Regions from separate parts of the Streptomyces sp. NPDC028991 genome, predicted to be linked through region 1. Evidence: riboswitches for the same ligand, from Rfam matches in the RefSeq annotation. Region 1 holds a riboswitch; the other holds the start of a gene.
What was found. Region 1 has a riboswitch for thiamine pyrophosphate ahead of ACZ4V1_RS28840 (thiamine ABC transporter substrate-binding protein). Riboswitches for the same ligand answer to the same signal wherever they lie in the genome.
Positions count from the first base shown of each region.

Region 2: another riboswitch for thiamine pyrophosphate. It lies ahead of thiO (glycine oxidase ThiO); the one in region 1 lies ahead of ACZ4V1_RS28840 (thiamine ABC transporter substrate-binding protein).

Region 1 is NZ_JBVHVP010000020.1:1,967-17,050, reverse strand. Features, by position in the region: gene pyrH (UMP kinase) at 1-584, shown strand, start outside; gene frr (ribosome recycling factor) at 766-1,323, shown strand; gene ACZ4V1_RS28850 (phosphatidate cytidylyltransferase) at 1,323-2,495, shown strand; gene rlmN (dual-specificity RNA methyltransferase RlmN) at 2,819-3,925, shown strand; TPP riboswitch at 3,992-4,097, shown strand; gene ACZ4V1_RS28840 (thiamine ABC transporter substrate-binding protein) at 4,178-5,263, shown strand; gene ACZ4V1_RS28835 (ABC transporter permease) at 5,239-6,909, shown strand; gene ACZ4V1_RS28830 (ABC transporter ATP-binding protein) at 6,928-7,947, shown strand; gene ACZ4V1_RS28825 (hypothetical protein) at 7,972-8,226, shown strand; gene ACZ4V1_RS28820 (LAETG motif-containing sortase-dependent surface protein) at 8,305-9,015, opposite strand; gene ACZ4V1_RS28815 (LOG family protein) at 9,172-10,326, opposite strand; gene ACZ4V1_RS28810 (VOC family protein) at 10,353-10,760, opposite strand; gene ACZ4V1_RS28805 (hypothetical protein) at 10,920-12,401, opposite strand; gene ACZ4V1_RS28800 (ABC transporter ATP-binding protein) at 12,383-13,168, opposite strand; gene ACZ4V1_RS28795 (aspartate aminotransferase family protein) at 13,397-14,770, opposite strand; gene ACZ4V1_RS28790 (Lrp/AsnC family transcriptional regulator) at 14,773-15,084, opposite strand, start outside.
Region 2 is NZ_JBVHVP010000005.1:40,375-55,458, forward strand. Features, by position in the region: gene ACZ4V1_RS12835 (anthranilate synthase family protein) at 1-904, opposite strand, end outside; gene ACZ4V1_RS12840 (trp operon leader peptide) at 1,022-1,120, opposite strand; gene ACZ4V1_RS12845 (N-acetylmuramoyl-L-alanine amidase) at 1,191-4,028, opposite strand; gene ACZ4V1_RS12850 (class II 3-deoxy-7-phosphoheptulonate synthase) at 4,193-5,545, shown strand; gene ACZ4V1_RS12855 ((2Fe-2S)-binding protein) at 5,728-5,961, shown strand; gene bfr (bacterioferritin) at 5,962-6,465, opposite strand; gene ACZ4V1_RS12865 (sulfite oxidase-like oxidoreductase) at 6,657-7,304, shown strand; gene ACZ4V1_RS12870 (deoxyribonuclease IV) at 7,327-8,208, opposite strand; gene pknB (Stk1 family PASTA domain-containing Ser/Thr kinase) at 8,494-10,506, opposite strand; gene ACZ4V1_RS12880 (thiazole synthase) at 10,731-11,528, opposite strand; gene thiS (sulfur carrier protein ThiS) at 11,531-11,731, opposite strand; gene thiO (glycine oxidase ThiO) at 11,728-12,927, opposite strand; TPP riboswitch at 12,925-13,036, opposite strand; gene ACZ4V1_RS12895 (avidin-fold protein) at 13,089-13,439, shown strand; gene ACZ4V1_RS12900 (NAD(P)/FAD-dependent oxidoreductase) at 13,472-14,743, shown strand; gene ACZ4V1_RS12905 (Rv2175c family DNA-binding protein) at 14,821-15,084, shown strand, end outside.

The DNA.
Region 1 (15,084 bases):
TCATCGGCGGCGGCAACTTCTTCCGTGGCGCCGAGCTGCAGGTGCGCGGCATGGACCGCGCCCGCTCCGACTACATGGGCATGCTCGGCACCGTGATGAACTGCCTGGCCCTCCAGGACTTCCTGGAGAAGGAGGGCGTCGACTGCCGTGTGCAGACCGCCATCACCATGGGCCAGGTCGCCGAGCCGTACATCCCGCTGCGCGCCGTGCGCCACTTGGAGAAGGGCCGCGTGGTCATCTTCGGCGCCGGTATGGGCATGCCCTACTTCTCCACCGACACCACCGCCGCCCAGCGCGCCCTCGAGATCGACGCCGAGGCACTGCTCATGGGCAAGAACGGCGTGGACGGGGTCTACGACTCCGACCCGAAGACCAACCCGGACGCCGTGAAGTTCGACGCGCTCGGGTACGGCGAGGTCATCACCCGTGACCTGAAGGTCGCCGACGCGACGGCCGTCACGCTCTGCCGCGACAACAGCCTCCCGATCGTGGTCTTCGAGCTCCTGAAGGAGGGCAATATCGCCCGCGCCGTCAAGGGTGAGAAGATCGGCACGCTTGTGGGTGACCAAGGCACCCGGGACTGACCGGAGAAGCACCCCCTGTCCGCGGACGCCACCTGTCCGGGGGACGGACGGGACGGGGCCGGGCCGGGGGATGGACAATGTCCCGCCGGTCGGGAACCGTGCAGGAAGAACGCGACGCAGCCGGCCGCCGCCCCGACAGGGAACCGCAGCCGGGCCTACTCAAGACACGCAGGAGCAAGTGGTGATCGAAGAGACCCTCCTCGAGGCCGAGGAGAAGATGGAGAAGGCCGTCGTGGTCGCCAAGGAGGACTTCGCCGCGATCCGCACCGGCCGTGCGCACCCGGCGATGTTCAACAAGATCGTGGCCGACTACTACGGCGCGCTGACGCCGATCAACCAGCTGGCCTCGTTCTCCGTGCCCGAGCCGCGCATGGCCGTGGTGACCCCCTTCGACAAGAGCGCCCTGCGCAACATCGAACAGGCGATCCGCGACTCCGACCTGGGCGTCAACCCCAGCAACGACGGCAACATCATCCGGGTGGTGTTCCCCGAGCTCACCGAGGAGCGCCGCCGCGACTACATCAAGGTCGCCAAGAGCAAGGCCGAGGACGCCAAGGTCTCCATCCGCTCCGTGCGCCGCAAGGCCAAGGACGCCATCGACAAGATGGTCAAGGACGGCGACGTCGGCGAGGACGAGGGCCGCCGCGCGGAGAAGGAGCTCGACGACACCACCGCCAAGTACGTCGCCCAGGTGGACGAGCTCCTGAAGCACAAGGAAGCGGAGCTGCTCGAGGTCTGATGAACGACTCTTCCTGGGGAGCGCCGCCACAAGCCGGGTACTGGGGGGCGTCCGACCAGGGGCCTGTCCAGGGGGCTGCCCCGGCGGGTCCCGCGTACGATGCGCTATACGCGCAGCAGACTCGCCCCATGCCCATCGTGCCCGACGTACCCGAACACGGCGGAGACCAGGATGACGACCAGGGGGCCGCTCGGCTGAGCGGCCCCTTGTTCGGAGACGAGCCGTTCCGCGACCAGTCGTACCGCGACGAGCCGTATCGCGACGAGAGCACGTCGGCGCAGCCGTATGCGGCGGTGCCGCAGAATCCGGAGCCCATGCCCGAGGTCCCCCAGCCGGCGCAGCCGCAGCCGCAGAAGAAGACCGCGGGGCGTGACCTGGGTGCCGCGATAGGGGTCGGCGTCGGGCTCGGCGCGGTGATCGTCGCGTCGCTGTTCGTCGTCAAGGCCGTCTTCGTCGGCGTGGTCGCGGTCGCGGTCGTGGTGGGCCTGTGGGAGCTGACCAAGCGGCTGGAGGAGCGCAAGGGCATCAAGGCGCCCCTCGTACCGCTCGCGATCGGCGGCGCGGCGATGGTGGTCGCCGGGTATGTACGGGGCGCCGAGGGAGCGTGGGTCGCCATGGCGCTCACGGCACTGGCGGTCCTCGTCTGGCGGATGACCGAGCCGCCGGAGGGCTACCTCAAGGACGTCACGGCGGGTCTGTTCGCGGCGTTCTACGTGCCGTTCCTGGCCACGTTCGTCGCGATGATGCTCATGGCGGACGACGGCTCGCGGCGCGTCCTGGTCTTCCTGGTGCTGACGGTCGTCAGCGACACCGGCGCCTACGCCGTGGGCTGGCGCTTCGGCAAGACCAAGCTCGCCCCGCGCATCAGCCCCGGCAAGACCCGCGAGGGCCTGCTCGGAGCGGTGTCGTTCGCGATGGTGGCGGGCGCGCTGTGCATGCAGTTCCTGATCGACGACGGCACCTGGTGGCAAGGCCTGCTGCTCGGCCTCGCGGTCGCCGTCAGCGCCACGCTGGGCGACCTCGGCGAGTCCATGATCAAGCGCGACCTCGGCATCAAGGACATGGGCACGCTGCTGCCGGGCCACGGCGGCATCATGGACCGCCTGGACTCGCTGCTGCCGACGGCTCCGGTGGTGTGGCTGCTGTTTGTGATCTTCGTCGGGTCCGGGTGACGAGCCACTCGTCCTCTCGGCGTGTGAGGCCCGCCGCCCCTGCCCCGGGGCGGCGGGTTCAGCCGTATCCTGGGCATCCGGGGCACAGGGGGAATCATGTTCGGAGTCCGGCGGAACAGGACGCGGTCGTGCGACTGGTGTGGAGTGCCGGTGACACGGCCGCGGCGCTGGCGATGGCATCAGTACTGCAGCCCGGCACACCGCCGCAGGAGCCGCGTCGTCCGAGCCGTCATGAACTTCCTGGACGGCATGGCGTCCTGAGGAACGGCCCGCCCCCGGCGGCGGGAACCGCCCCGGAATCGATCTGCGACACTGGTTGAGTCATGCCTAAGCCCGGAGAACTCACATTCGTCGCCCCCCGCGCAGCCAAGAAGCCGCCGCGGCACCTCGCCGACCTCACGCCCGCCGAGCGCAAGGAGGCCGTCGCCGCCATCGGCGAGAAGCCGTTCCGCGCGAAGCAGCTCTCGCAGCACTACTTCGCGCGGTACGCGCACGACCCCGAGCAGTGGACCGACATCCCGGCCGGCTCGCGCCAGGGGCTCCGGGAGGCGCTGCTGCCCGAGCTGATGTCGGTCGTGCGGCATCTGTCGACCGACCAGGGCACCACCCGCAAGACGCTGTGGAAACTGTTCGACGGGACGCTCGTCGAGTCCGTCCTCATGCGCTACCCGGACCGGGTGACCATGTGCATCAGCTCCCAGGCGGGCTGCGGCATGAACTGCCCGTTCTGCGCCACGGGGCAGGCCGGCCTCGACCGGAACCTGTCGACGGCCGAGATCGTGCACCAGATCGTCGACGGGATGCGGGCGCTCAGGGACGGCGAGGTCCCCGGAGGGCCGGCCCGGCTGAGCAACATCGTGTTCATGGGCATGGGCGAGCCCCTCGCCAACTACAACCGCGTCGTCGGGTCCATCCGCCGCCTCACCGATCCCGAGCCGGACGGGCTGGGGCTCTCCCAGCGCGGCATCACCGTCTCCACGGTCGGCCTCGTCCCGGCGATCCACCGCTTCGCCGACGAGGGCTTCAAATGCCGCCTCGCCATCTCGCTGCACGCGCCGGACGACGAGCTGCGCGACACCCTCGTCCCCGTCAACACGCGCTGGAAGGTGCGTGAGGTACTGGACGCCGGTTTCGAGTACGCCGAGCGGTCGGGCCGGCGGCTGTCCATCGAGTACGCGCTGATCCGGGACATCAACGACCAGGCCTGGCGCGGCGACCGGCTCGGGCGGCTGCTCAAGGGCAGGCCCGTGCACGTCAACCTCATCCCGCTCAACCCCACGCCCGGCTCGAAGTGGACCGCGTCGCGGCCCGAGGACGAGAAGGCGTTCGTCGAGGCGATCGCGGCGCATGGTGTGCCGGTGACGATCCGGGACACCCGTGGGCAGGAGATCGACGGGGCGTGTGGTCAGCTCGCCGCGAGCGAGCGGTAACCTGGCCGACGTCGTACAGCGTCGTACGACGGCTTCATACGGAAGTACGCAGAGAAGTACATCTTCATATTCCGACAGGGGAGCGCCACAGCGCTGAGAGTGCGGCACCGGCCGCAGACCCTCCGAACCTGGCCCAGGTCATTCTGGGTAGGGAGATCGGTCACCACTCGAGCTGTTGCGCCCTGCCCGGGACCCTCGCCAGGGGTTCCCGGGCGGGGCCGCGTCTTCTCCTGGTCACCCAGGAGGGATTCAGTGAGCATCACCAAGAAGGTCACCGCGCTGGCGGTCGGGCTGGGCATGGCCGGCGGCCTCGCCGCGTGCGGATCGTCGTCCGAAGGGGACGGCGGGGGTTCCGGCGGCTCCAAGACCGTGACCCTCGTCAGCCACGACTCGTGGGCCGTCTCGGAGGACGTCATCGCCGCCTTCGAGAAGAGCTCCGGCTACCAGGTCGAGGTCCTGGAGGACGGCGACGCCGGGCAGGCCGTCAACAAGGCGATCCTCACCAAGGACAACCCGCAGGGCGACGTCTTCTTCGGCGTCGACAACACGCTGCTGTCCCGGGCGCTCGACAACGGGCTGTTCCAGCCGTACGAGGCAAAGGGCCTCGACCAGGTCGGCGCCGCCTTCCGGACCGACACGAAGCACCGGGTCACGCCCGTCACCACCGGCGACATCTGCGTCAACTACGACAAGGCGTACTTCGGCAAGCACAAGCTGACCCCGCCGGACTCCTTCGACGATCTGGTCAAGCCCGAGTACAAGGATTTGCTCGTCACCGAGAACGCGGCCGGTTCCTCACCCGGCCTCGGCTTCCTGCTCGGCACCGCCGCCAGGTACGGCGACGACGGCTGGCAGGACTACTGGAAGAAGCTCGAGGCGAACGGAGTCAAGGTCGTCGACAGCTGGGAGCAGGCGTACAACGAGGAGTTCTCCGGTTCGGCCGGCGGCAAGAAGGCCAAGGGCGACCGCCCGCTCGTCGTCTCCTACGCCTCGTCCCCGCCCGCCGAGGTCATCTACGCCGACCCGCAGCCGGCCACCGCGCCGACGGGTGTCTCGACCGGCACCTGCTTCCGGCAGGTCGAGTACGCGGGTCTGCTGAGCAACGCCGGGAATCCGGAGGGCGGCAAGGCGCTCCTCGACTTCCTCATCGGTGAGCGGTTCCAGGAGGACCTGCCGCTGAACATGTTCGTCCACCCGGTGCGGAAGGGCGCCGAGATCCCCGAGGCGTTCCGGAAGTTCGGGCCGCCTGCCAGGGATCCGGAGACCATGGACCCGGCGAAGATCGCCGACAACCGCGACCAGTGGGTCAAGTCGTGGACCTCACTCGTACTGAAGTAGGCAAGGCCGGGACTGCGCGCGGGAGCGCGGCGCGGCTCGCCCTGATGGCCGTGCCCGTCGCGTTCTTCGCGGTGTTCTTCGCCTACCCCGTCGCCGCGATCGTCGCACGCGGACTGGAGGTCGACGGCTCCTGGCGGCTCGGGCGGATCGCGGACGTACTCGCCCAGCCCGACGTCCGGCACGTGCTGTGGTTCACCACCTGGCAGGCGCTGGCCTCCACCGCGCTCACCCTGCTGATCGCACTGCCCGGCGCCTACGTCTTCGCCCGCTTCGACTTCCCCGGCAAGCAGATCCTGCGGGCCGTGGTGACCGTGCCGTTCGTGCTGCCGACGGTCGTCGTCGGGACCGCTTTCCTGGCGCTGGTCGGGCGCGGCGGGCTGCTCGACGAGTTGTGGGGCGTACGGCTGGACACCAGCGTGTGGGCGATCCTGCTCGCGCACGTCTTCTTCAACTACGCCGTTGTCGTACGCACCGTCGGCGGCCTCTGGTCGCAGCTCGACCCGCGCCAGGAGGAGGCCGCGCGGATGCTCGGTGCCTCGCGGCTCAAGGCCTGGCGGCAGGTGACGCTGCCCGCGCTCGCGCCCGCGGTGGCCGCCGCCGCCCTGATGGTGTTCCTGTTCACCTTCACCTCCTTCGGGATCGTCCAGATCCTCGGCGGGCCCGCCTTCTCCACCCTGGAGGTGGAGATCTACCGGCAGACCTCGCAGTTCTTCGACCTGTCCACGGCCGCCGTGCTGACGCTGATCCAGTTTGCCGCGGTGGCCGGCATCCTCGCCGTGCACGCCTGGACCGTACGGCGGCGGGAGACGGCCCTGCGGCTGGTGGACGCGGCCACGACCGCGCGCCGGCCGCGCGGGACCGGGCAGTGGGCGCTGCTGGCCGGGGTCCTGATCACCGTCGCGGTGCTGCTGGTGCTGCCGCTCGCCGTGCTGGTCGAGCGGTCACTGGGTGCGCCGGGCCTCGGCTACTACCGGGCGCTGACCCGCGAGGACGGCGGCACCTTCCTCGTCCCGCCGATCGAGGCGATCGGCAACTCCCTCCAGTACGCCGTCGCCGCCACCGCCATCGCCGTGGTGATCGGCGCGCTGGCCGCCACCGCGCTCACCCGCCGCGACGCGGGCCGTTTCGTACGCGGCTTCGACGCGCTGCTGATGCTGCCGCTCGGGGTCTCCGCCGTGACGGTCGGCTTCGGATTCCTGATCGCGCTGGACGAGCCCCCGCTGGACCTCCGGTCGTCGTGGATCCTCGTGCCGCTCGCGCAGGCGCTCGTCGGCGTCCCCTTCGTCGTACGGACCATGCTGCCGGTGCTGCGGGCGGTGGACGTACGGCTGCGGGAGGCGGCGTCCGTGCTCGGGGCGTCGCCGTGGCGGGTGTGGCGTGAGGTCGATCTGCCGATGGTGCGGCGGGCGCTGCTGGTCGCGGCCGGCTTCGCCTTCGCGGTGTCGCTCGGGGAGTTCGGCGCGACCGTGTTCATCGCGCGGCCCGACAACCCGACCCTGCCGGTCGCCGTGGCGCGGCTGCTGGGCCGGCCCGGGGACATGAACTACGGCCAGGCGATGGCCCTGTCGACGATTCTGATGCTGGTGTGCGCAGTGGCTCTGGTGGTGCTGGAGCGGCTGCGGACCGACCGGAGCGGGGAGTTCTAGGATGCGGGGGTTCCGGAGATGCTGCTGAGCCTTGAGGGCGCGACGGTCCGCTTCGGCGGGCGGGCCGTGCTCGACGCCGTGGGCCTGGACGTCGCCGAGCACGAGGTGGTGTGTGTGCTCGGGCCCAGCGGCAGCGGCAAGTCGACGCTGCTGCGGGCGGTCGCCGGGCTCCAGCCGCTGGACGCCGGGCGGGTGACGCTCGACGGGCGGGACCAGGCCGGGGTGCCCGCGCACAAGCGGGAGGTCGGGCTGATGTTCCAGGACCACCAGCTCTTCCCGCAGCGGGACGTGGCCGGAAACATCGCCTTCGGGCCCCGGATGCGTGGCGCTTCCAGAGCCGAACAGCGGGAGCGGGTGCGCGAGTTGCTGGAACTGGTGGGGCTGCCGGACGCCGCCCGCCGGTCCGTCGCCGCCCTGTCCGGCGGGGAACAGCAGCGGGTGGCGCTGGCCCGCGCCCTCGCGTCCCGGCCCCGGTTGCTGATGCTGGACGAGCCGCTCGGCCAGCTCGACCGTTCGCTGCGGGAGCGGCTCGTCGTGGAACTCCGGGAGCTGTTCGGCCGGTTGGGCACCACCGTGCTCGCCGTGACGCACGACCAGGGCGAGGCCTTCGCGCTCGCCGACCGGGTCGTGGTGATGCGGGACGGGCGGATCGCCCAGTCGGGCACGCCGCTCGAGGTGTGGCAGCGGCCGGCCGACGCGTTCGTGGCCCGCTTCCTCGGCTTCGACAACGTCGTCGAGGCGACCGTCGCAGGGCAGGCCGCGGACACCCCGTGGGGCAAGGTGCCGGTCCCCGAGGACGCCCCGCAGGGAACGCGCACCCTGCTCGTGCGGCCCGCCGGGGTCCGTCTGGTGCCCGCCGACGCGGGCCTGCGCTGCACGGTCACCGCCCGTACCTTCCGCGGCACCCACGTCGCCGTCCACCTCCGGCCGGGGGACGCGCCGCGGCTGGAGGCGGCGTGTGGCCTGCGGACGGCACCGGAGGTCGGGGACGTGGTGGGGGTGGAGTTCGACGCGGCGGAAATCGCCGTGCTCGGGTGATCGTCCCGCTCGTAGGGCGGTGGCATGGCACTCCTCGGGCATGACCGCTACGGCGACGAAACCGCCCACCGGGTGGGCCGGTTCGGGTCCGTACTGTCCTCCCGGCACCGGCCTGTCCGCCACCGTGCCGATCTGTCGGACCGGCCGTTCGAGGCGCTCGCGGCCGACGTGGCCGCCGACGCGATCGACGAGTGGCTGGAGATCGTGCGGTTCGTGCAGCGGGTCCTTCCGGACGGACCGGTGGAGGACCCCGCGTGCGCCGGGCCGGAGCATCCCTGACGCCGCGCGACACGACGTGACGGTGGCCCGGCCCCGGCCGGGGCCGGGCCACCGTGCTGCGTGCCGGGGCGCGGTGCGTCAGCGGTTGCTGTTCGCTCCGCGGCGGCGCAGGCCGAAGAAGACCGCGCCGCCACCGATGGCGACCAGGGCCGCCGCGACGCCGGCGATCATGCCGGTGTTGGAGTTGGCGCCGGTTTCGGCGAGGTTGGACTCACCGGCCGCCGGGGACGGGGCGTTGCTCGGCACGGCCGCCGGTGCGGTGCTCTCGCTCTGGGACGGTGCCGGGGCCGACGTGGACGGTGCCGGGGCCGGCGTTTCCGTCTCCTCGGCCGGGGTGGAAGAGCTTTCCGACGGGGTCGGGGTCGGCGTGTCCTCCGTCTCGCAGGGGGTCGACGGGGTCACGAGGTTGGGCTTGATGTCCTCGTCGACGTACTTGTCGGCCTTGACATGGATGCGGTACTCGGCGTTCGGCTTCCAGTCCGCGGCGAAGGTGATGGTGCTGCCCTCGCGCGAACCCTTGACCACCTGCTCGCCGATCTTCTCGGCGTCGGCACCGTTGTTCTGCAGGTACACGGTGACGGTGGCGGGGATGCCGGCGGGGTCCACGTCGGTGACGGTGATGACACCCTTGTCGCCCTCGCACTTGGCGGCGGCGGAGAACTCGCTGATGTCGCAGGCGAGGGCGTTGCCGGCGGCGCCGATCGCCAGGGCCACCGAGGCGGAGGCGACGCCGAGGGCGCGAACGCTACGGCGCGATGCCGTGCTTCTGAGTATGGACAGGACTGCCACGTTTGTCCTTTACGGGAGCGCAGATGCGGGGGGTGGAGTGAGGGCTGATGCGCGGTGACGCGGTACCAGCACACCCACGAGTCTCACTGGTCTATAAGCGGTGCGTAAGAAGTGTCAACGCATATGCCGGTCAAGGGCGTTGACTTTGCCGTCTCATTAACCGCCGAGACGTTTCAGCGCTCCAGGAGCCTCCTCGATCCGGTCGACCAGAGCGATCCGGGACTCCATCGTCCGCCCCTCGGCGAGCGAGGCGAGCAGCGGCCAGGCGGGCAGCTTCTTCGTCCAGTGCGCCCGGTCCACCAGCACCATCGGCGTGGGTACGCCCCGCGACTCGTAGTAGTTCGGCGTCGCGTTGTCGAAGACCTCCTGCACGGTCCCGGCGGCGCCCGGCAGGAAGACCACGCCCGCGTTCGAGCGGGCCAGCAGGCCGTCCTCGCGGGTGGCGTTGGCGAAGTACTTGGCGATGTGCGCGGCGAAGGCGTTGGGCGGCTCGTGGCCGTAGAACCAGGTGGGGACGCCGACCGACGGGCCACCCCCGGGCCAGCGTTCGCGGACCTCGAAGGCGGAGCGCGCCCAGTCCGTGACCGAGGGCGTGAACGACGCGACCTTGGCGAGGAGGAGCAGCGCCTCGTCCAGCATGCCGTCGTCGAACGGGGCGGCGTAGGCGCCGAGGTTCGCCGCCTCCATCGCGCCCGGACCGCCGCCGGTGGCCACGGTGAACCCGGCGCGGGCCAGCTCGCGGCCCAGGCGGGCGGCGCCCGCGTAGGCTCCGGTGCCGCGCGCCATGGCGTGGCCGCCCATGACTCCCACCACCCGGTCGCCGACGAGGAGTTCGTCGATCGCGTCCGAGACGGCGTCGTCGTGAATCGCGCGCAGCATGGAGGCGAAGACATCGCCGTCCGCCTTGGTCTCCTGGAACCAGTCGTAGGCGAGGGCGTCCGGTGTCGCCTCGTAGCCCTCGCCGAGACGGGCGTACAGCTCACCGGGGGAGTAGACGCGTGCGCGGTACGGATCGAAGGGCAGGCCCGGTATGGGCGGGAAGACCAGGGCGCCGGCGGCGCGCACTCGGGCGGCGGCCTCCGGTGCCATCGGGCAGCCGAGGAAGACGGCACCCGTGGGGTCCGCGGACATCAAGGCGTCCGTGCGGGCCGTCAGATCGACGGCCTGGACGCGGTAGTGGGCGAGTGTGCCGTGCGCCGAGAAGACGGAGTCGAACTCGGCGAGGCTCTCGATCTCCCGGTCGTGGGAGGCGTGGTGGGACTGGAGCTGAGCCTGTGACCGGGCCTTGGGCCGGGCGGGTGTCGGATCCACCCGCCCATGCTAGGCCCGCGGTCGGCTCAGCCCTCGACCGCCGCCGGGTCCATCCACACGACCTCGAAGGTGTGGCCGTCGATGTCGTCGAAGGCGCGGCCGTACATGAAGCCGTGGTCCTGGGTCTCGCCGGACACCGAGCCGCCGGCCGCGACCGCCTTCTCCACCAGCTCGTCGACCTTCTCGCGGCTCTCGGCGCTCAGCGCGATCAGCACCTCGCTGGACTTCGTCGAGTCCACGATCTCCTTCTTCGTGAACTGGCGGTACTTCTCCGGCGTGTGCACCATCACGACGATGGCCTCGCTCAGGGGGATCGACGCGGTGGTGTCGTCGCTGAACTGGGCGTTGATCTCGTATCCGAGCTCGGTGAAGAACTTCTTCGAGGCGTCGAGGTTGTTGGTGGCCAGGTTCACGAAGATCATCTGCTGGTACATGGGGGCCTCTCCCGTCGGTGTGCTGCTGTTCTCATGCCGTTCGAGAGGTTAGACGCGGGTGGTGCGCGGAACTCATCGCGGATTCGCGGATTTCTTCGAGGACTTTTCCACCGGGTCACTGGGGTCACCGGGACCACCGGGATCAGCGGGCGTGGTGTCTCAGCCGGCCAGGGGCAGTGCTGCCAGCTGCGCGACGATCAGGGTCAGGGGACCGAACAGGGCGAGCAGCGCGCCGGCGCGAACGGCGGCCGCGGCGCGCAGGGTCGCCGGGGGCGCGCCCAGCCGCAGCAGGGCGTCCGTCGTGTCGACGCGGGCGTGTTTCGCCTCGACGGCGGCGGTGAGGAGGGTGGCCACCGTGCAGCCGCCCACGAGGAGGGCGCCGAGGACGCTCAGTGGGCCGAAGCCCGGTCCGTCCGTGCCGTGCAGGGCGGTCCCCGCGTAGCCGGCGGAGGCCACGGCGCAGACGACGCCGAGGGGACGGCCGATGCGGTGTGACTCCTCCATCAGGACCCGGCCGGCCAGGAGGCGCATGGCGCCGGGGCGGGCGGTCTGGAGCAGTCGGCCGCACAGGTGGGTGAGGCCGGGGCCGGCCAGGGCGAGGCCCAGGGCGGTGAGGGCCCAGCCGCAGAGGACGCCGGCGGAGGGGGTGGCGCCGGGGGCGGGGGCGGCGGCCGTGTTGCCGGCGTAGGTCTCCACGGCGAGGCCCGCGGTGAGTACGGCGATGCCCCAGGGGAGGGTGGTGTTCTGGGGACGGGGCGTGGGTGTGGGCGCGGTCGATGCCGATGCCGATGCCGATGCCGATGCCGAGTCCGAGTCCGAGGCCGGGGGGTCGGGTACGGCGTCCGGCGTCGGCCGCGGGACGTCCGTCGTGGCCGCGGGGCGGGTGGCGCCGGCCTGCGTCAGCAGGGCCCCTCCTCCGGAGGGGGGACCCCCAGCGCCCACGCGGGCCGCCCCAGCGGCAGGGCCGCCCGCAGGGTCCACGGCGGGACTGCCCGCAGGCTGGGCGTGCCGGGCCCGGGCCAGGCGGGCGCCGTAGCGGCCGTAGGCGCCGAACGTCTCGCGGGCCGCTCCCCAGCCATAGGCGCCGAAACGGCCGTAGCGACGGGAGCCGGTGGGCGGGGTGGGCCGGGGCTCGCGGGGGCGCAGCGTGAGCGCCACGGCGGCCGACGCGGTGGCCGGGACCAGGGCCAGCAGTGTCAGCGCCGCCGGGAAGGGGAGGGGCCGGCCGGGTGCCAGGGCGTCGGTCACCGCGCCGTCGAAGGGCGGGCCCGTCAGGTCGCCGCGCAGGTGGAGGAAGACGAGCAGCCCCGCCACCGAGCCGAGCGCGCAGGTCAGGGCCGTGGTCGCCGCCGAGACGGCCATCAGCCGGCCGGGGCCCAGGCCGATCGCCGACAGCCCCGGGCGGGGCCGGGTACCGGGATCGGTGCGGGCCACGGCGACGGCGAGGTACACCGTGGCGGCGAGGGGTGCCGCGCACCAGGCCAGGCGGAGTGCGGAGGTGCCGGGTGCGCCCGGGTGGGTCATCGCGTGGCCGAGGGCGCACAGCAGCAGGAAGCCCGTGCCCGCCGAGGCCACCGCGACCAGCAGTCGGCGCAGTTGCACGGCGAGGTGGGCGGCGCGGGTCAGGCGGAGAGCGAGCACGCCGCCCGGCCTTCCGTTCCGGGGGTCCCCGTGGTCCCGCCGGCTCCTGTCGCCACCGTCGTCTCGGCGACCGGGGGCAGGTGCACGGTCCGTACCCGCCGCCCGTCCAGCAGGGCCACCGTGCGGTCCGCCAGGGCGGCGGTCCGCGCGTCGTGCGTGGCGAGCAGGACGGTGATCCCGTGCGAGCGGGCCGCCGTGGTGAGCGTCCGCAGGACGTGGGCGCGGTCGGCGCGGTGCAGGGGGGCCGTCGGCTCGTCGGCGAAGAGGACCGCGGGGGCGACGGCGAGCGCGCGGGCGATGCAGACGCGCTGCCGCTCGGCCTGCTGGAGCTCCTCCGGGCGCCGACGGGCCTTGTCACCGACGTCGAGGCGTTCCAGCCACTCCAGGGCGGCGGTCTTGGCCCGGCGCCGGCCGGTGCCGCGCAGCATGAGCGGGAGGGCGGCGTTCTCCCACGCGTTCAGCTCCGGGACGAGCACGGGGGCGGGGTCGATCCAGCCGAAGCGGTCGCGGCGCAGTCGCTCGCGGCCGAGCGGGCCCATGGAGTGCATCGGCACGCTGTTGAACCACACCTCGCCCTCCTGCGGCCGGACCAGCCCGGACAGACAGCGCAGCAGCGTGGTCTTGCCACTGCCGCGCGGGCCGCTCACGGCGAGGATCTCGCCCTCGCGGACGCCGAGCGACACGCCTTGAAGCGCGGGGGAGCCGTCGTGGTGCTGGAAGCGCAGGGCGTGGGCCCAGAGCACGTCGTTGTCCGGCGGGGCCTCCATGGGCGTACACCTCGGTTCTGATCCGTATTTCCCCGGTCGTGTCCCTCTTCCGGGGGAACGAAGGTGGGGCCGATCGGTCACTGGGCACGGTAAGGAGTCCCCGCGGAGGAAGCCGGACAGCACGCGGCCCCGGGCCGCCGTTCTCACTCGAACGGACGGCGCCGGGGCCGGTGATGATCATCCAGAAGGATGATCGGAGCTGTGCCTGGTTCCAGGGCACCGCCCGGATCAGAGCTTGGTCCACGCCTCCGTCAGCGTGGCGCGCAGAATCTGCTCGATCTCGTCGAAGGTCTCCTGGTTGGAGATCAGCGGCGGGGCGAGCTGGATGACCGGGTCGCCGCGGTCGTCGGCACGGCAGTACAGGCCGTTCTCGAAGAGCTTCTTGGAGAGGAAGCCGTACAGGACGCGCTCGGTCTCCTCGTCGGTGAAGGACTCCTTGGTGTTCTTGTCCTTGACCAGCTCGATGCCGTAGAAGAAGCCGTTGCCGCGGACGTCGCCGACGATCGGCAGGTCGAGGAGCTTCTCCAGGGTCGCCCGGAAGTTGCCCTCGTTGTCCAGCACGTGCTGGTTGAGGCCCTCGCGCTCGAACAGGTCGAGGTTGGCGACGCCGACCGCGGCGGAGACCGGGTGGCCGCCGAAGGTGTAGCCGTGCAGGAAGGTGTTGTCGCCCTTGTAGAACGGCTCGGCCAGGCGGTCGGAGATGATGCAGGCGCCGATCGGGGAGTAGCCCGAGGTCATGCCCTTCGCGCAGGTGATCATGTCCGGGACGTAGCCGAACTTGTCGCAGGCGAAGGTCGTGCCCAGGCGGCCGAAGGCGCAGATGACCTCGTCCGAGACGAGCAGCACGTCGTACTGGTCGCAGATCTCGCGCACCCGCTGGAAGTAGCCGGGCGGGGGCGGGAAGCAGCCGCCGGCGTTCTGCACGGGCTCCAGGAAGACGGCCGCGACCGTCTCCGGGCCCTCGAACAGGATCTGCTGCTCGATCTGGTCGGCGGCCCAGCGGCCGAAGGCCTCGGGGTCGTCGCCGAAGAGCGGGGCGCGGTAGATGTTGGTGTTCGGCACCTTGTGCGCGCCCGGGACGAGCGGCTCGAAGGGGGCCTTGAGGGCGGGCAGGCCGGTGATGGACAGGGCGCCCTGCGGGGTGCCGTGGTAGGCGACCGCGCGGGAGATGACCTTGTACTTGGTCGGCTTGCCGGTCAGCTTGAAGTACTGCTTGGCCAGCTTCCAGGCGGTCTCGACCGCCTCACCGCCGCCGGTGGTGAAGAAGACCTTGTTGAGGTCGCCGGGGGCCTCGTCGGCCAGGCGCTCGGCCAGCTCCACGGCCTTCGGGTGGGCGTAGGACCACACCGGGAAGAAGGCGAGCTCCTGCGCCTGCTTCGAGGCGGTCTCGGCCAGCTCCGTGCGGCCGTGTCCGGCCTGGACCACGAACAGGCCGGCGAGACCGTCGAGGTAGCGCTTGCCCTTGTCGTCGTAGATGTGGGTGCCCTCACCGCGGACGATGGTGGGGACGGGTGCGTTCTCGTACGACGACATGCGGGTGAAGTGCATCCACAGGTGGTCGTACGCGGTCCTGCTGAGGTCCTTGGGGCTGTCGGTGCTCACGATTATCGGGTTCCCCACATATAGGTCTGCTTCTTGAGCTTCATGTAGACGAAGCTCTCGGTGGAGCGCACTCCGGGGACGGCCCGGATGCGTTTGTTGATGACGTCCAGAAGGTGGTCGTCGTCCTCGCAGACGACCTCCACCATCAGGTCGAAGGAGCCCGCGGTCATCACCACGTACTCGCATTCGGACATGGCCGTCACCGCGTCGGCGACGGACTCCACGTCGCCCTCGACATTGACGCCGACCATCGCCTGTCGCCGGAATCCCACGGTGAGCGGGTCCGTGACGGCGACGATCTGCATCACGCCCTG
Region 2 (15,084 bases), on a different contig from region 1:
CGAACATCGTCTCCTTCAGTACCTCCCGCACGTCCAGCGAGGAACGGCCGCGCAGTTCGTACTCGGTGTGCGCGAGGTGCGCCATCTCCTTCAGCCGCGGCCCGACGACCACGCCGCCCATGTCGCCGACGGTGCACATCATCTTGAGCTCCTCGTCGACCACCATCGACAGCTCCTCGATCTCCTTGCCGTCGGCGAGGAAGCTGAGCAGGTGCTCGGGGGTCGGTCCGCCGGCGGGGTAGCGGTACGTCCCGCTGATCGGGTTCATGACGACCGTGCCGCCCGCCCGTCTCCCGCCACCGCCCGCAGCCGAGAGCGCTTCGCGCCCGCTCCTCCCGCCGGACATCCGCACGTGCACCTCGGGGCTGGCCCCGACCAGGGTGCGGTCCCCGGTGTGCACCACGAACGTCCAGTACGCGCCCCGCTCGCCCTCCAGCAGCCGCCGGAACAGCGCCAGCGCGTCGGCCCTCCCGAACCCGGGGATCCGCCCCTCGTACGTCCGCCGGATCACGAAGTTGGCGCCCTCGCCGCCCCCGATCTCCTCGTCCAGCACGCGTCCGACGATCTTGGCGTACTCGTCGTCGTCCACGTCGAAGCCGCCGTCCTCGACGCGGACGTCGTGCGCGGGGAGCCGGTCGAGGGCCTCGGTGAGCGGGATGTCGTACCGCTCCTCGGGGGTCAGCACCAGCAGCGGTGTGCCGTCGTCGCGGACGTCGAAGCCGCGCTCGCGGATCTGCCGGAAGGGGACGAGTGCCAGCCCCTCGTCGGGCAGGCCGGCGAGTCTGTCGTGCTCGGTCACCGGGCCGAGCAGCAGTTCCACGGTGTCGTGAGCGCGGCCCGGGGTGCGGCGGCGGAGCAGGGCGAACGGGCGGGGGTCGGCCAGGAGGCCGTCGAGCGTTGTCATGGGTCGTGTCCCTCTCGGTCTCTCGTCGAGACTCTCGGTGGGAGGAACGGTCCCGGTCGCGAAAACACCGAAGGCCGCCCCTCGGGCGGCCTTCGCGAAGTATTTCGTTACGCGCAGTCAGTGGGCCGCCGGATGAGCGGTCCACCACCAGTTCTGGATCGAGTGCGCGAACATGCCGCCGACCTTAACGCATCCGCCCGCGGCACCGCAGCACATCCCTGGATGAGGGACGGCCGCGGCCCCGCGGGCGGGGTGGAGCGTCACGAAGGGCCGGCGCCGGACGGCGTCAGACGATCATGCCGTACGTGTTCCAGCCGCCGCCGATCCGGGTGCGGCCCTTGAAGGGCGCCGAGGCGCTGCCGGTGCCCTGGTAGTACCAGAGCACGCCGTCCTTGTCGCGGGCGACCAGGTCCGGCACCCCGTCGCGGTTCAGGTCGCTCGGGCCGTTCAGCTCGTCGTAGACGTACCAGCCGCCGCCGATCCTGCTCCGGCTCTCGAACGGCGCGGAGGAGTCGCCGGTGCCCTTGTAGAGCCACAGGACGCCGCTCTTGTCGCGGGCGACCAGGTCCGGCCTGCCGTCACCCGTGAGGTCGCCGGTGTCGGCAAGCGCGTTGTACACGTACCAGCCGCCGCCGATCCTGCTCCGGCTCTCGAAGGGCGCGGAGGAGTCGCCGGTGCCCTTGTAGAGCCACAGGACGCCGCTCTTGTCGCGGGCGACCAGGTCCGGCCTGCCGTCACCCGTGAGGTCCCGGGCGCCGGTGATGGTGTCGTAGACGTACCAGCCGCCGCCGACCCGGGTGCGCTTGCGGAACGGCTCCGTCAGGTCGCCGCTGCCCTTGTAGTACCAGAGCACCCCGCTCTTGTCGCGGGCCACCGCGTCGCCGGTGCCGTCCGCGCGCAGCGCCGTCAGCGTGGTCACCGCGTTGTAGGTGTTCCAGCCGCCGCCGATGCGGAAGCGGCCGAAGAACGGGGCGGACGCGCTGCCGGTCCCCTGGTACTGCCACAGCACACCCGAGGAGTCCCGGCCGAGGATGTCGTAGCGGTCGGTGCCCGGGTCCGGCGCGGTGCCCTGGACCACCTGGACGTCCGAGGCGCGGACCCAGGCCAGCCGGTGGTTGTAGCGGATCGGGTGGAAGACCGTGTCACCCACGACCACCGTGCGGGAGCCCTCGCCCGAGCCGTCGATGTTGCCGCTGTTGTAGTACGAGCCGTTGATGGCCGACCCGGCCAGCGCGTACTTCTGCCCGGCGAGGACGCCGTACTTGGTCAGCGACGCGGTGTTCTCGTCCTGGACGTCCACTCCGGTGCCCGCGTAGGCGCTGTCCTCGGGGTAGGTGCGCCCGTACACCGGGACCGTGCCGGCGCCCGACTTGGGCGTGATCACGTCCGGGGTGCCGACGGCGGTGGCGAACTGGCCGCCCCGGTTGTAGAACCAGGCCTTCTTGCCGCCGTACCAGATGGCGGTCCAGTCCTGCCGCGCCTCGGCGACCACGTACTCGCCGCCCGCGACGACCTTGTTGGCCCAGTTCCAGCCCTCGGTCCAGGTCTGGCTGCCCAGGTACGGGTCGGTGAGGGTGGCCGAGCCGGTGGTCGGCGAGGAGTACAGGTACGTGAAGTTCGCGGGCTGCTTGGCGACCGCGGACCCGCCGTTGGTGAGCTTCGGCTGGTTCGCCGTGGTGAACGGCGGCACGACCCGGACGACCTGACCGGCCTTGTACGGGCCGCCGGGGCCCTCGGCGCCGGTGGGGGCGCCCAGCAGGTCCATGTAGTGGTTCCAGTCCCAGAACGGACCCGGGTCCCAGTGCTGGGCCCTGACCTTGGAGTCCAGGACGCCCGGCACCTCGTCGTGGCCGATGATGTGCTCACGGTCCAGCGGGATGTCGTACTTGCCGGCCAGGTGCTTGACCAGGGCGGCCGAGGACTCGTACTGCGGCTCGGTGTACCAGCTGCCGTCCTTGATCGCGTAGCCCTCGTGCTCGATACCGATCGAGTGCATGTTGAGGCTCTTGTTGCCCGCGTGCCACGCCTCGTTCTTGTTCTCGACCATCTGGGTGACCAGGCCGTCGGAGGCGCGGATCAGGTAGTGCGCGCTGGCGTACGTGCGGGAGTTCTGGAAGACGCCCAGGGCGCTCTCGTAGCTGCCCTCGGTGTCGTGCAGCAGGATGGAGTTGATCTCGTGGCCGGCCTCGGGGCGGCTCGCGATGCTGTAGTTGCCCCAGTCGTCCAGGCTGCCGCTGTTCTGCTTGAACGCGGCGGGGCGGAAGTCGCAGTTCAGGCCGGTCGGGCAGTCGGGGGTCGCGGCGGCCTCGGCGGTGTAGGCCCCCGCGAGGTCGAAGTCGGTGCCCCGGTCGGGCTTCACCGCCGGGTCGGCCGGCAGCGTGAGGTACTGGCCGTCGACGGTGAGGCGGCGCTCACCGGTCTTGATCGACTCGAACACGCGCTTGGCGAAGAGCTCCGCGCCCTTGTGGTCGGTGGCCTGGCTGGCCCGGGCCACGGCCGGATACCAGGCGCCGGGGTCCTCCGGCAGCGAGCCGGTGGCGTCCTCCTGGTACTTGGCGAGCAGGGCGGCGCCCGCCCGGATGCTCTCCCCGGCGTCGCTCCGCACCTCCTCGGAGGAGGCGTCGATCAGCTCGGCCGCCTCGTCCAGGGTGTGCAGCCGCGGGTCGCTCGTGTCGACGGGCTTCCCGCGCAGACTCGCGAGCGCCTTCTCGGCGTCGAAGTTCTTCTCGATGGCCGGGTCACCGCTGCGGTTCATGTGCTCGAGCTGGTGCTCGCGCTCGTCGGCGTCGCCGTCCCCGAGGTTCTCCGGGTCGACGTCCGTGAGCCCCATGACGTTGTACGCGCCGGTGGTACTCGGCAGTCCGTCGTGGTCCTCCCAGCGCGTCTGCCGGTAGGAGACCGCCATCAGCACGCTCTGCGGGACGTCGAACTCCTCCGCGGCCTCCTCGAACTCGGCCTGCAGCCGGACGTCCGGGGCGGCGGAAGCCTTGGCGTCCTCCGAGCCGAGCAGCCCCGGCGAGGCCAGGGCCAGCGTGCCGGCCGTGGTGGCGGCGGCCACCACCGAGGCGACACCGTAGACGAGCAGTCTCTTCTTCTTGCGGTCTCTGCGATGATCCGCGCTCAAGTCCCACCCCTGGTATGCGCTCGGTGTGTATGTGAGATGTCCGTGATTCAAACTGCAAAGGGGCGTGAGGCTACCAACGCCGGTCCCGTGGTCCGCACGGGGGGTGCCGTCTCACCTGTCGAACCACGCGAAAACCGCGTGACACGACCCCGTAGTGTTAAGGGGTGACCGTGAACGCTAAGACCGGCCCGAGCGCCGGCAACACCTGGCGAGACCTGCCCGCGGCGCAGCAGCCCGAGTACCCCGACACCGAGGCTCTGCGCGCAGTGATCGCGGACCTCGAGTCGTATCCGCCGCTCGTCTTCGCGGGCGAGTGCGACCAGCTGCGCGCCCGGATGGCGGCCGTCGCCAAGGGAGAGGCGTTCCTCCTCCAGGGCGGCGACTGCGCCGAAGCCTTCGACGCGGTGTCCGCGGACCACATCCGCAACAAGCTGAAGACGCTGCTCCAGATGGGCGCCGTGCTCACGTACGCCGCCTCCGTGCCCGTGGTGAAGGTCGGCCGGATCGCCGGCCAGTACTCCAAGCCGCGCTCCAAGCCCACCGAGACCCGCGACGGCGTGACGCTGCCGACCTACCGCGGCGACTCCGTCAACGGCTTCGACTTCACCGAAGCGGCCCGGATCCCGGACCCCGAGCGGCTCAAGCGCATGTACCACGCGTCGGCGTCCACGCTGAACCTGGTGCGCGCCTTCACCACCGGCGGCTACGCCGACCTGCGCCAGGTGCACGCCTGGAACCAGGACTTCGTGAAGTCGTCGCCCTCCGGCCAGCGCTACGAGCAGCTCGCCCGGGAGATCGACCAGGCGCTGAACTTCATGCACGCCTGCGGCACGGACCCGGAGGAGTTCAAGACCGTCGAGTTCTTCTCCTCGCACGAGGCGCTGCTGCTCGACTACGAGTCGGCGCTCACCCGCGTCGACTCGCGCACCGGGCAGCTGTACGACGTCTCCGGTCACATGGTGTGGATCGGTGAGCGCACCCGGCAGCTGGACCACGCGCACATCGAGTTCGCCTCGCGGATCCGCAACCCGATCGGCATCAAGCTCGGCCCGACGACGACGGCCGAGGAGGCGCTCCAGTACATCGAGCGCCTGGACCCCGAGCGCGAGCCCGGCCGGCTGACCTTCATCGTCCGCATGGGCGCGGACAAGGTCCGCGACAAGCTCCCCGAGCTGGTCGAGAAGGTCACCGCCTCCGGCGCCACCGTCGCCTGGATCACCGACCCGATGCACGGCAACACCTACGAGGCGGCCTCCGGCCACAAGACCCGGCGCTTCGACGACGTGCTCGACGAGGTCAAGGGCTTCTTCGAGGTCCACAAGTCGCTGGGCACCCACCCGGGCGGCATCCACGTGGAGCTGACCGGTGACGACGTCACCGAGTGCGTGGGCGGCGGTGACGAGATCTTCGTCGACGACCTGCACCAGCGCTATGAGACGGCCTGCGACCCGCGGCTCAACCGCAGCCAGTCGCTCGACCTGGCGTTCCTGGTCGCGGAGATGTACCGGGACCAGTGACGGCCCGCCCGTCGGACGGCGTCGGACGGGCGGCAGGGGCACGGAATGGGGCGCGGGTCACACACGATCCGCGCCCCCTCCACTTTTGCCGACCTCGCGCGATGGGTAAGGTTAGGTTTGCCTCACCGACCAGTCGGGCCCTCCGGTCGTCGGTACGGCACGACCTTGTACCCCCTCGGGAGGTGAACCGCGTGTTCGTCTGCAGCTGCTTCGGTGTCACCGAGGAACAGGTGAAGAGCCACGCGGAAGCCGGTGCCTGCACGCCCCGGCAGATCGCCTCCGCCTGCAAGGCCGGCACCGACTGCGGCGGCTGCGTACGCCGCATCCAGGCCCTGCTCGGCCGCGGCGCCTGCCCCCGCCGGCAACTGGCCGACCAGGGTGAACCGGTCCTCGCCGAGTTCCCGGAAGCGGCCTGACTACAGCGAGCCGGGGCCGGACGCGTCCGGCTGGGACTGCTCGATGACCGTGGACAGGTAGAGCGACTCGCCCAGCTTCTCGATCAGCTCGAGCTGGGTGTCCAGGTAGTCGATGTGGTGCTCCTCGTCGGCGAGGATCGCCTCGAAGACGTTGGCCGACGTGATGTCGTTCTTGGCCCGCATCACCTCGACGCCCCGGCGCAGCCGGTCGATCGCCTCGACCTCGACCTCCCGGTCCGCCTGGAACATCTCGGTCACGCTCTGGCCGACCCGCACGTGGAAGAGCCGCTGGTAGTTCGGCAGGCCGTCCAGGAGCAGGATGCGGTCGGTGAGCACCTCGGCGTGGCGCATCTCGTCGAAGGACTCCGCGCGCGTGTACTTCGCGAGCTTGGTCCAGCCCTTGTGGTCCTGCAGCTTCGCGTGCAGGAAGTACTGGTTGATCGCCGTGAGCTCGGCGGTCAGCTGCTCATTGAGGAACTCGATGACCTCGGGGTCGCCCTGCATCGCTTGACGCTCCTTCGAACGGGAACTGGCGTGTTGCGCCGCATGATTGCACCGGCATCGAAGATCGTCCAGTAAGTCTCGACTTAGTAAGTAAGTGCAGGCTTAGTCGAGCTTGTAAGGTTCGCCCCTGTTTGCCCGATTGTAAGTGGGGCGGGTCAGGGGCATCGGTCCGGGTCTGTCAGGATGGAGGCATGGGTCAGCCGGCGGGACACGAATCGGGAGAAGGCGGTTCGGAAGGAGCGTCGCGGTCCGAGCTCCCACCGGGGCAGCGACTACAGCGCGGCTGGCCGGTCACGCACTACGGGCCGGTCCCCAAGTTCCGCCCCGAGCGCTGGGAGTTCCGGGTCTTCGGCGCCACCGCCGACGGCGAGAAGCACGGCTGGACCCACGGCGAGTTCACCGCTCTGCCGTACACCACGGTCGTCGCCGACCTGCACTGCGTCACGAAGTTCAGCATGCTCGGCTCCGAGTGGGGCGGCGTTCCGGCCGCCACGATCCTGGACCTCGCCCCGCCCGCGCCGGCCGTCACCCATGTGATGGTGTGGGCGGAGTACGGATTCAGCTCCAACCTGCGGCTGTCCGACTTCGCCGCCGAGCGCACCCTCTTCGCCACCCACAAGGACGGCGAGCTGCTCACCGCGGAACACGGCTTCCCGCTCCGGCTGGTCGTCCCGCACCTGTACGCCTGGAAGGGCCCGAAGTGGGTCCGCGGCATCGAGTACATGACCGCCGACCGCCGCGGCTTCTGGGAGGAGCGCGGCTACCACAACATCGGCGACCCGTGGCAGGAGCAGCGCTACTCCTACCAGGAGGAGCCCGGGGACGGCCCCGGGCTCTGACCCGCCGTACGGCCCCTCGGGGTCAGCCGTCGCGCAGCTTCTTCAGCCGCTCCACGTCCGCCGCGTGCCCCTCCTTGCCGCCAGGCGTCTCGATCACCAGCGGCACGCCCTCGGTCGCGGGGTGCGTCATCAGCGCCCGGAACGGGTCCTCGCCGATGTGACCGGCGCCGATGTTCTCGTGCCGGTCCTTGTGCGCCCCGGCCACGTCCTTGGAGTCGTTGGCGTGGATCAGCCTCAGCCGGCCCTCGCCGACCGTGTCCACCAGCAGATCCAGCGTCCGGTGCATGCCCGACGGGCCGGTCAGGTCGTGCCCCGCCGCGAAGATGTGGCAGGTGTCCAGGCAGACGCCGAGCTTCGGGTGGGCGTCCAGCGCCTCGAAGTACGGCCCGAAGTCCCAGGTCCGCGAGCACAGGGAGGAGCCCTGGCCGGCGGTCGACTCCAGCAGCAGGTACGGGTCGTCGTCGTGGGTGAGCTCGTCGAGCAGCGGAAGCATGTACTCCCGTACCTGCTTCAGCGCCACCGCCCGCTCCCGGCCGCCGGTCGCGCTGCCGGTGTGCACGACCACGCCGAGGGCCCCGATCGCCCGCCCGCGCCGCAGCGAGTGCCGCAGCGAGTCCACCGACCGCTCCACCGTCGCCTCGGTGTGCGAGCCGAAGTTGATCAGATACGGAGCGTGCACGTACGCGGGGAGGGACCCGGCCGCGCAGGCCTCCCGGAAGGCCTCGTCCTGCTTCGGGCTGCCGGCCGGCGTGGCCCAGCCGCGCGGGTTGGCGACGAAGACCTGCACGGCCTCCGCCTTCAGCTCACGGGCATAGGACAGGCCCACGGAGTGCAGGCCGCCGGCCACCGGGACGTGGCCGCCGACGGGGTTGCGCGGCATACGGGGGGAAGGTGTGGTGTTCATGTCCGGACCAAGGATGCCAGGACGTGTGGGCGGACCCCGGATCAGGGTACGACCGCACCAGCGCACCGGTGCCGCCGGTGTAGCGGTGCCCGCCGCCCGGGGAGCCCGTCAGCTTCGGTCCGCTGCCGAGGGTCACCGTGACGGTGGCGTGCGGGTCGTCCCCGAGCCGTCCGCCCATGGCCGACGTCACCACGTGGGCGCAGGTCAGAACGTAGCGGGGCGGGACGATGACCCCTCCGCCGGCCGGGTTCCCGGCGGGGCAGGGCAAGAGCCCTTGGTACCGGCTCAGCGGATCGTGATGGTGACGGTCGACCCCTTGGGAGCCGTCTTTCCACCGTCCACGGACTGTTCCTTCACGGTGTCGCCGAACAGCCCGAGCAGACCGCGGTCCTCGTCCACCTGGAAGCCGGCGTCCTCCAGCTTCCGCTTGGCGTCGTCCACGCTGTCGCCGACCACGTCCGGGACCTCGATCATCTCGGGGCCCTTGGACACCGTGAGCGTCACCGTGTCGCCCTCGGCGGCGCGGCTGCCCGGGTCCGGCGTCTGCCGGGCGACCCGGCCCCTGTCGTACTCGGAGTTCACCTGCTCGGCGGCGACCTCCACCTTCAGACCGGCCTCCGTCAGCTCGGCCCGCGCGTCGGCCAGGTCGTCACCGGTGACGTCCGGGACGTCGACCGGACTGCCCTTGCTGACGACCAGGGCGACCGCCGAGCCCGCGCGCACCGTGGTGCCCGTCTTCGGCTTCGTGGAGATCACGAACCCCTTGGGGACCTCCTCGCTGAACGCCCGGGTCACCATGCCCGGCTCCAGCCCCTCGTCCTTCAGCAGGGTCCGCGCCCGGTCCAGCTTGTAGCCCTGGACGTCCGGCAGCTTCACGGTGTCGGGGCCGTCGGAGACCGTGAACGACACGGAGTCGTTCTTGCGGATGCGGGTGCCCACCCCGGGGTCGGTGCTGATGACCTTGCCGCGCTCCACGGTGTCGCTGTACGCGTGCCGGACCTTGCCGACGTCCAGTCCGGAGTCCTCGAGCCGGTCCCGGGCCTGCGCCTCGGTCTTGGACAGCACCGGCGGCACCTTGGTGAACTGGCCGGAGTTGATGTACCAGACGCCCGTGCCGACGCCGAGTACCAGCAGGACGGCCACGACGATCGTCAGCGGGCCGCGCCGCAGCTCCGGCCGCCGGCGCCGCGGCGGTGCCGACGGAGGTGCCGCCAGCCGGCTGGTGCGGTTCACCCCGTCCGCGGGAAAGCCGTTCGCGGGGAAGCCGTTCGCGGGGAACGCGTCCGCCGTGCCGTCGCCGTCGCCCTCGTTCACGGGCAGCGGCCGGGCTCCCCCCGCGCGAGCGGAGCCGGGCGTGGGGGTGGTCAGGGCGCGCGGGATCACGCTCGTGCGGTCCTCGGCGTTGTCGTGCTCCGCGGCCAGGGCCTGCGGCGGTACCGCGTCCAGTTGGTCCGCGCTCAGCGCCGCGCGTGCCTCCCGGGCCTGCCCGAGCAGCGCCACGGCGTCGTGCGGCCGGATCTCCGGGTTGCGCGCGGTCGCCGAGGCGACCAGCTCGTCCAGCTCGTACGCCATGCCGGGAACGGCGGCCGACGGCGGCGGCACATCCTCGTGCAGGTGCTTGTAGAGCACCTGGGCGGGGGAGTCCCCGTCGTGCGGCTTGCCGCCGGTCAGCATCTCGTACAGGACGACGCCGCACGCGTACACGTCGACCCTCGGGTCGGCGGCGCCGTGCTCGATCTGCTCGGGCGCCAGGTAGGAGACGGTGCCGAGGACGGCCCCGGTGGTGCTGGTGACCGTGTCCACGGCCCGGACCAGGCCGAAGTCGGCGACCTTGACCCGGCCGTCGTCGCCTATCAGGACGTTCTCCGGCTTCATGTCCCGGTGCACGAACCCGGCCCGGTGCGCGGCGCCGAGCGCGGCCAGCACCGGCTCCAGGATGTCCAGTGCGGCCCTCGGCCGGAGCGCCCCGCGCTCGCGCAGCACGTCGCGCAGGGTGCAGCCGGCGATGTACTCCATGGCCAGGTAGACATACGCGCCCTCGGCCCCTTGGTCGAACACCTGCACGACATTGGGGTGGTCGAGCCGGGCCACCGACTTCGCCTCGCGGATGAACCGCTCCACGAAGGTGGCGTCGGTGGCGAGCGTCGGGTGCATCACCTTCAGCGCGAGCACGCGGTCCAGGCGGGTGTCCACGGCCCGGTAGACCGTGGCCATCCCGCCGACCGCGATCCGCGCCTCGACGCGGTACCGGCCGTCGAGCACCTGCCCGACGAGAGGGTCCTGGAGGGTCGTGTCCACGCAGCGAGTCTACGAGCCGCCACGGACACCCGGCGCCGCCGCCGGCGAACGGGGGCTCTACTGCAGCGGACCTGTGACGCTTCCCACGCACGGCAGGGCCTCCACCGCCGCACGGCCGCCCGGCCGGCGACGCGAGGAACCCCCACGGGAAGGTCCACCGCTCGTCCGGCCGGAGACGGGTGCTGCGGGCGGGGGAGAGAGCGAGGCGGCGGGACGGTCCACGGTCACTGAAAAGCGGGCCGCTCCGGATCCAGCACCGCCTGGCCCTCCGCGGGAGAAGACGCCTCCGCGAAGTGCCGCCGCGGAATCCGCCCCGCCAGCCGGGCCAGCCGTCCCGCCTCCACCGCGGCGCGCATGGCGGCGGCCATCAGCACCGGCTCCTGCGCCCGCGTGACCGCCGAGGCGAGCATCACACCCGCACACCCCAGCTCCATCGCCAACGCCACGTCCGAGGCCGTACCGGCACCCGCGTCCAGGATCACCGGCACGCGCGCGTGCTCCACGATCAACTCGAAGTTGTGCGGGTTGCGGATACCGAGCCCCGAGCCGATCGGCGAACCGAGCGGCATGATCGCCGCGCACCCGACGTCCTCCAGCTTCCGCGCGAGGACCGGGTCGTCGTTCGTGTACGGCAGCACCGTGAACCCGTCGTCGACCAGCGTCTCCGCCGCGTCCAGCAGCTCGATCGGGTCCGGCAGCAGGGTGCGTTCGTCGGCGATGACCTCCAGCTTGACCAGGTCGGTACCGAGGGCCTCACGCGCGAGCCGGGCGGTGAGGACGGCCTCCCCGGCGGTGAAGCAGCCGGCCGTGTTCGGCAGCACCCGGATGCCGAGCTTCTCCAGCACCGACAGCACGGACCCGTGCACGGAGGTGTTCACGCGCCGCATCGCGACGGTCGTCAGCTCCGTGCCGGAGGCCACGAGCGCGCGCTCCAGCACGTCGAGGCTGGGCGCCCCGCCGGTACCCATGATCAGGCGGGAGCCGTACGCCGTACCGCCGAGGACGAAGGGGTCGTCGGCCATGGTCAGCCTCCTTGGACGGCGGTGAGGACTTCGACGCGGTCGCCGTCGGCGAGGGCGGTGGCGGGCCACTGCGCGCGCGGGACGACGGTTTCGTTGAGGGCGGCGGCGACGCCGGACGGTGCCGCGGTGAGCGTGCCCACCAGTGCGTCCAGGGCCGTACCGGGAGTCACCTCGCGCGGCTCGCCGTTGACGGAGATGTTCATGCTGGCTGCTCCGAGAGTGCGGGGACGGCGCTGAAGCGCCGGGGGGTGAAGGGGCGGGCCTCGGCCGGCAGTTCCCCGGTGGCCAGGGCCTGCGCCATGGCGTCGCCGGTGACCGGGGTGAGCAGCACGCCGTTGCGGTAGTGCCCGGTGGCCAGCAGCAGGCCCTCCAGCCCGGTCGGACCGAGCAGCGGGGCGTTGTCCGGGGAGCCGGGGCGCAGACCCGCCCGGGTCTCCGTCAGGGGCAGCTCCGTGATGCCGGGGACCAGCTCGTGGGCGTCGCGCAGCAGCTCGTAGACGCCACCCGCGGTCACCGTCGTGTCCCAGCCCAGCTCCTCGCTGGTGGCGCCGACGACGAGCTCGCCGCTCTCCCGGGGCACCAGGTAGACGTGGTTGCCGCGCACCACGGCCCGCACCGTCCGGTTCAGCAGCGGCCCGTGCGCCCGCGGCATCGTCAGCCGCAGTACCTGCCCCTTCACGGGCCGCACGGGCGGCAGCACGTCGTCCGGGACGCCCGCGAGCCGTCCGCTCAGGCTGCCCCCGGCCAGCACCACCTGCCCGGCCTCCAGCGCCGTGCCGTCGACGGTGACGACGCCCGTGGCCCGCTCGCCGCGTCCGACGGTGAGGCGTTCGGCCCACACCCGGTGGAAGACCACCCCCGAGCGTTCGCAGGCGGTCACGAGTGCGCCGGCCAGGCGCCGGGGGTCGATCTGATGGTCGCCGTCCACCCGGAGCCCCCCGCGCACGCCCGGCGCGAGCATCGGCTCCAGGCGCCGGCACTCGCGCCCCGACAGCCACTCGGACTCCAGGCCCGAGCGGTGCTGGAGCGTGTGCAGCTCCCGCAGGTGGGCTCGGTCGTCGGCGTCCAGTGCGACGGCGAGGGTGCCACACCGGCGGTAACCGAGGTCGTGGCCGGTGAGGTCGGTCAGCTCGGCCGCGAATTCCGGATAGCGGCGGGCCGAGGCAAGGTTCAGCGCGAGCAGCGTCTGCTCGCCGTAGTGCAGCTCCGTGACGGCGGCCAGCATCCCGGCGGCCACCTGGGCGGCCCCACCGCCCGGTTCGGGGTCCACGAGGGCCGTGACGAGTCCGCGCTGCGCGGCCCGCCAGGCCGTGACCAGGCCGATGATCCCGCCCCCGACGACGAGGACGTCGGGTGTGTGTGACGACGTGCGTGCGGACGTGTGTGGCGGAGACGACATGGGCGTCCAGCCCCTCCCTTCGCCGGCATGACCCGGATCAGGTTCGTACGGTCGGAGGCCGCCAGCCTCCCTCTCAGCCCGGTGCGTCCGGGCTCCCGCGAGTGCTTTACGTTGGCCAGCCTAGCCCGCAGCGCATCGCACTCGTAAGGGAGCCTCCACAGGTGGCGCGTTCACTCGACGGTCTCGTCCTCGCCCCCGTCGCCGACCAGGCGCCCGGCCAGGTGGGCAGGCGCACCCGCTTCACCTACCACGAACAGGACGGCGCCGTATGGGCCGAGTACGCGGGCGGCGACGTCGTCCGCGGCCGTCTGGTGGGCACCCGGGAAGGCGACCGGCTCGACTTCCGGTACGTGCAGCTCGAGACCGGCGGCAGCACGTCGTCGGGACACTGCGTGTCGACCGTCGTCGACCTGCCGGACGGGCGGGTGCGCCTGGAGGAGACATGGGAGTGGGAGTCGCGGCGGGGCAGTGGTACGAGCGTTGTGGAGCAGGTCACCGTGCACGGGCACTGACTGGCGAAACGGCGGGTGTCTAAGGTGATCAGGTGAGCGAGCAGACGCAGGAGCAGCCCCGGGACCGGGGAGCGGACGCGGAGCGCCGCGTGGTGGTCGTGGGCGCGGGCATGGCGGGGGTGCAGACCGCCGTCGCCCTGCGGGAGCAGGGCTTCACCGGCACCGTCACACTGATCGGCGCGGAGCCGCACCAGCCGTACGACCGCCCGCCGCTGTCCAAGGCCGTCCTGCTCGGCACGGCCGAGGGCTCCGCCTTCGACGTCGACTTCGAGGCACTCGGCATCACCCTGCGGCTCGGCTGCGAGGCCCTGGGCGTCCGCCCCGGCGCACACGTCCTGGACACCTCCGCGGGGCCCGTGCCGTACGACGTCCTCGTCCTCGCGACCGGCGCCGAGCCGATCCGGCTCCCCGGCGCCGAGGGGGTGCCCGGCGTCCACCTGCTGCGCACCCTGGACGACGCCGAACGACTGCGCCCGGTGCTCGCCCGGCAGCACGACATCGTGGTCGTCGGCGCGGGCTGGATCGGCGCCGAGTTCGCCACCGCCGCGCGGGAGGCGGGCTGCGCCGTGACCGTCGTGGAGGCCGCCGGCCGGCCCCTCGCCGGTGCCCTGCCCGACGAGATCGCCGCGCCGATGACCAGCTGGTACGCCGACGCGGGCGCCGTACTGCGCACCCACGCGCGCGTGGAACGCGTCGAGCCCGGCGGTGCCGGGGAACCCGGGCACGTGGTCCTCGACGACGGCTCCCGGCTGCCCGCCGGCGCGGTCGTCGTCGGCATCGGCGCCCGGCCCGCCACCGCATGGCTCGCCGGCTCCGGGATCGGCCTCGGCCCGCACGGCGACGTCCTGGCCGACGACCGCCTGCGCACCTGCGTCCCGGACGTCTACGCGGTCGGCGACTGCGCCTCCTTCCCGTCCGGCCGGTACGGGGAGCGGCTGCTCGTGCACCACTGGGACAACGCCCTCCAGGGCCCGCGCACGGTCGCCGCCAACATCATCGGCGCCGCCACCGGCGAGGCCCCGGCCACCTACGATCCGGTGCCGTACTTCTGGTCCGAGCAGTTCGGCCGCTTCGTCCAGTACGCCGGTCACCACACGTCCGCCGACACGACCCTGTGGCGCGGTGATCCCTCGGGGCCCGCGTGGACGGTCTGCTGGCTGCGCGAGGGCCGCCTGGTCGCCCTGCTGGCGGTGGGCCGCCCCCGGGACCTGGCGCAGGGCAAACGCCTGATCCAGTCGGCCACGACGATGGACCCGCGGCTGCTGGCCGACCCGGCGAGGCCGCTGAAGGCGGCGACTGCGTAGCCCGCCGCCCGGGTGCGGCGGCCCGGGCGGGACGGGTCCGGCTTCCGACTGTCAGTGCCAGATGGCAGGCTTGAGACGTGACCGAGATTGACGCAAAGATCGATGCTCTCGTGCCTGCCTGGCTCACCGTCCCCGACATCGCCGAGATGCTCGGCGTCGAGGTGACCCGCGTACGCCAGCTGATCAAGGAAGGCCAGCTCATCGCCGTACGGCGCGGTGAGAACCGCGCGCTGCACATCCCCGCGGCCTTCATCGACGAGGACAAGGTCGTCAAGGGCCTGGTCGGGACCCTGACACTGCTGCGGGACGACGGCTTCTCGGCCGAGGAGATGCTGGAGTGG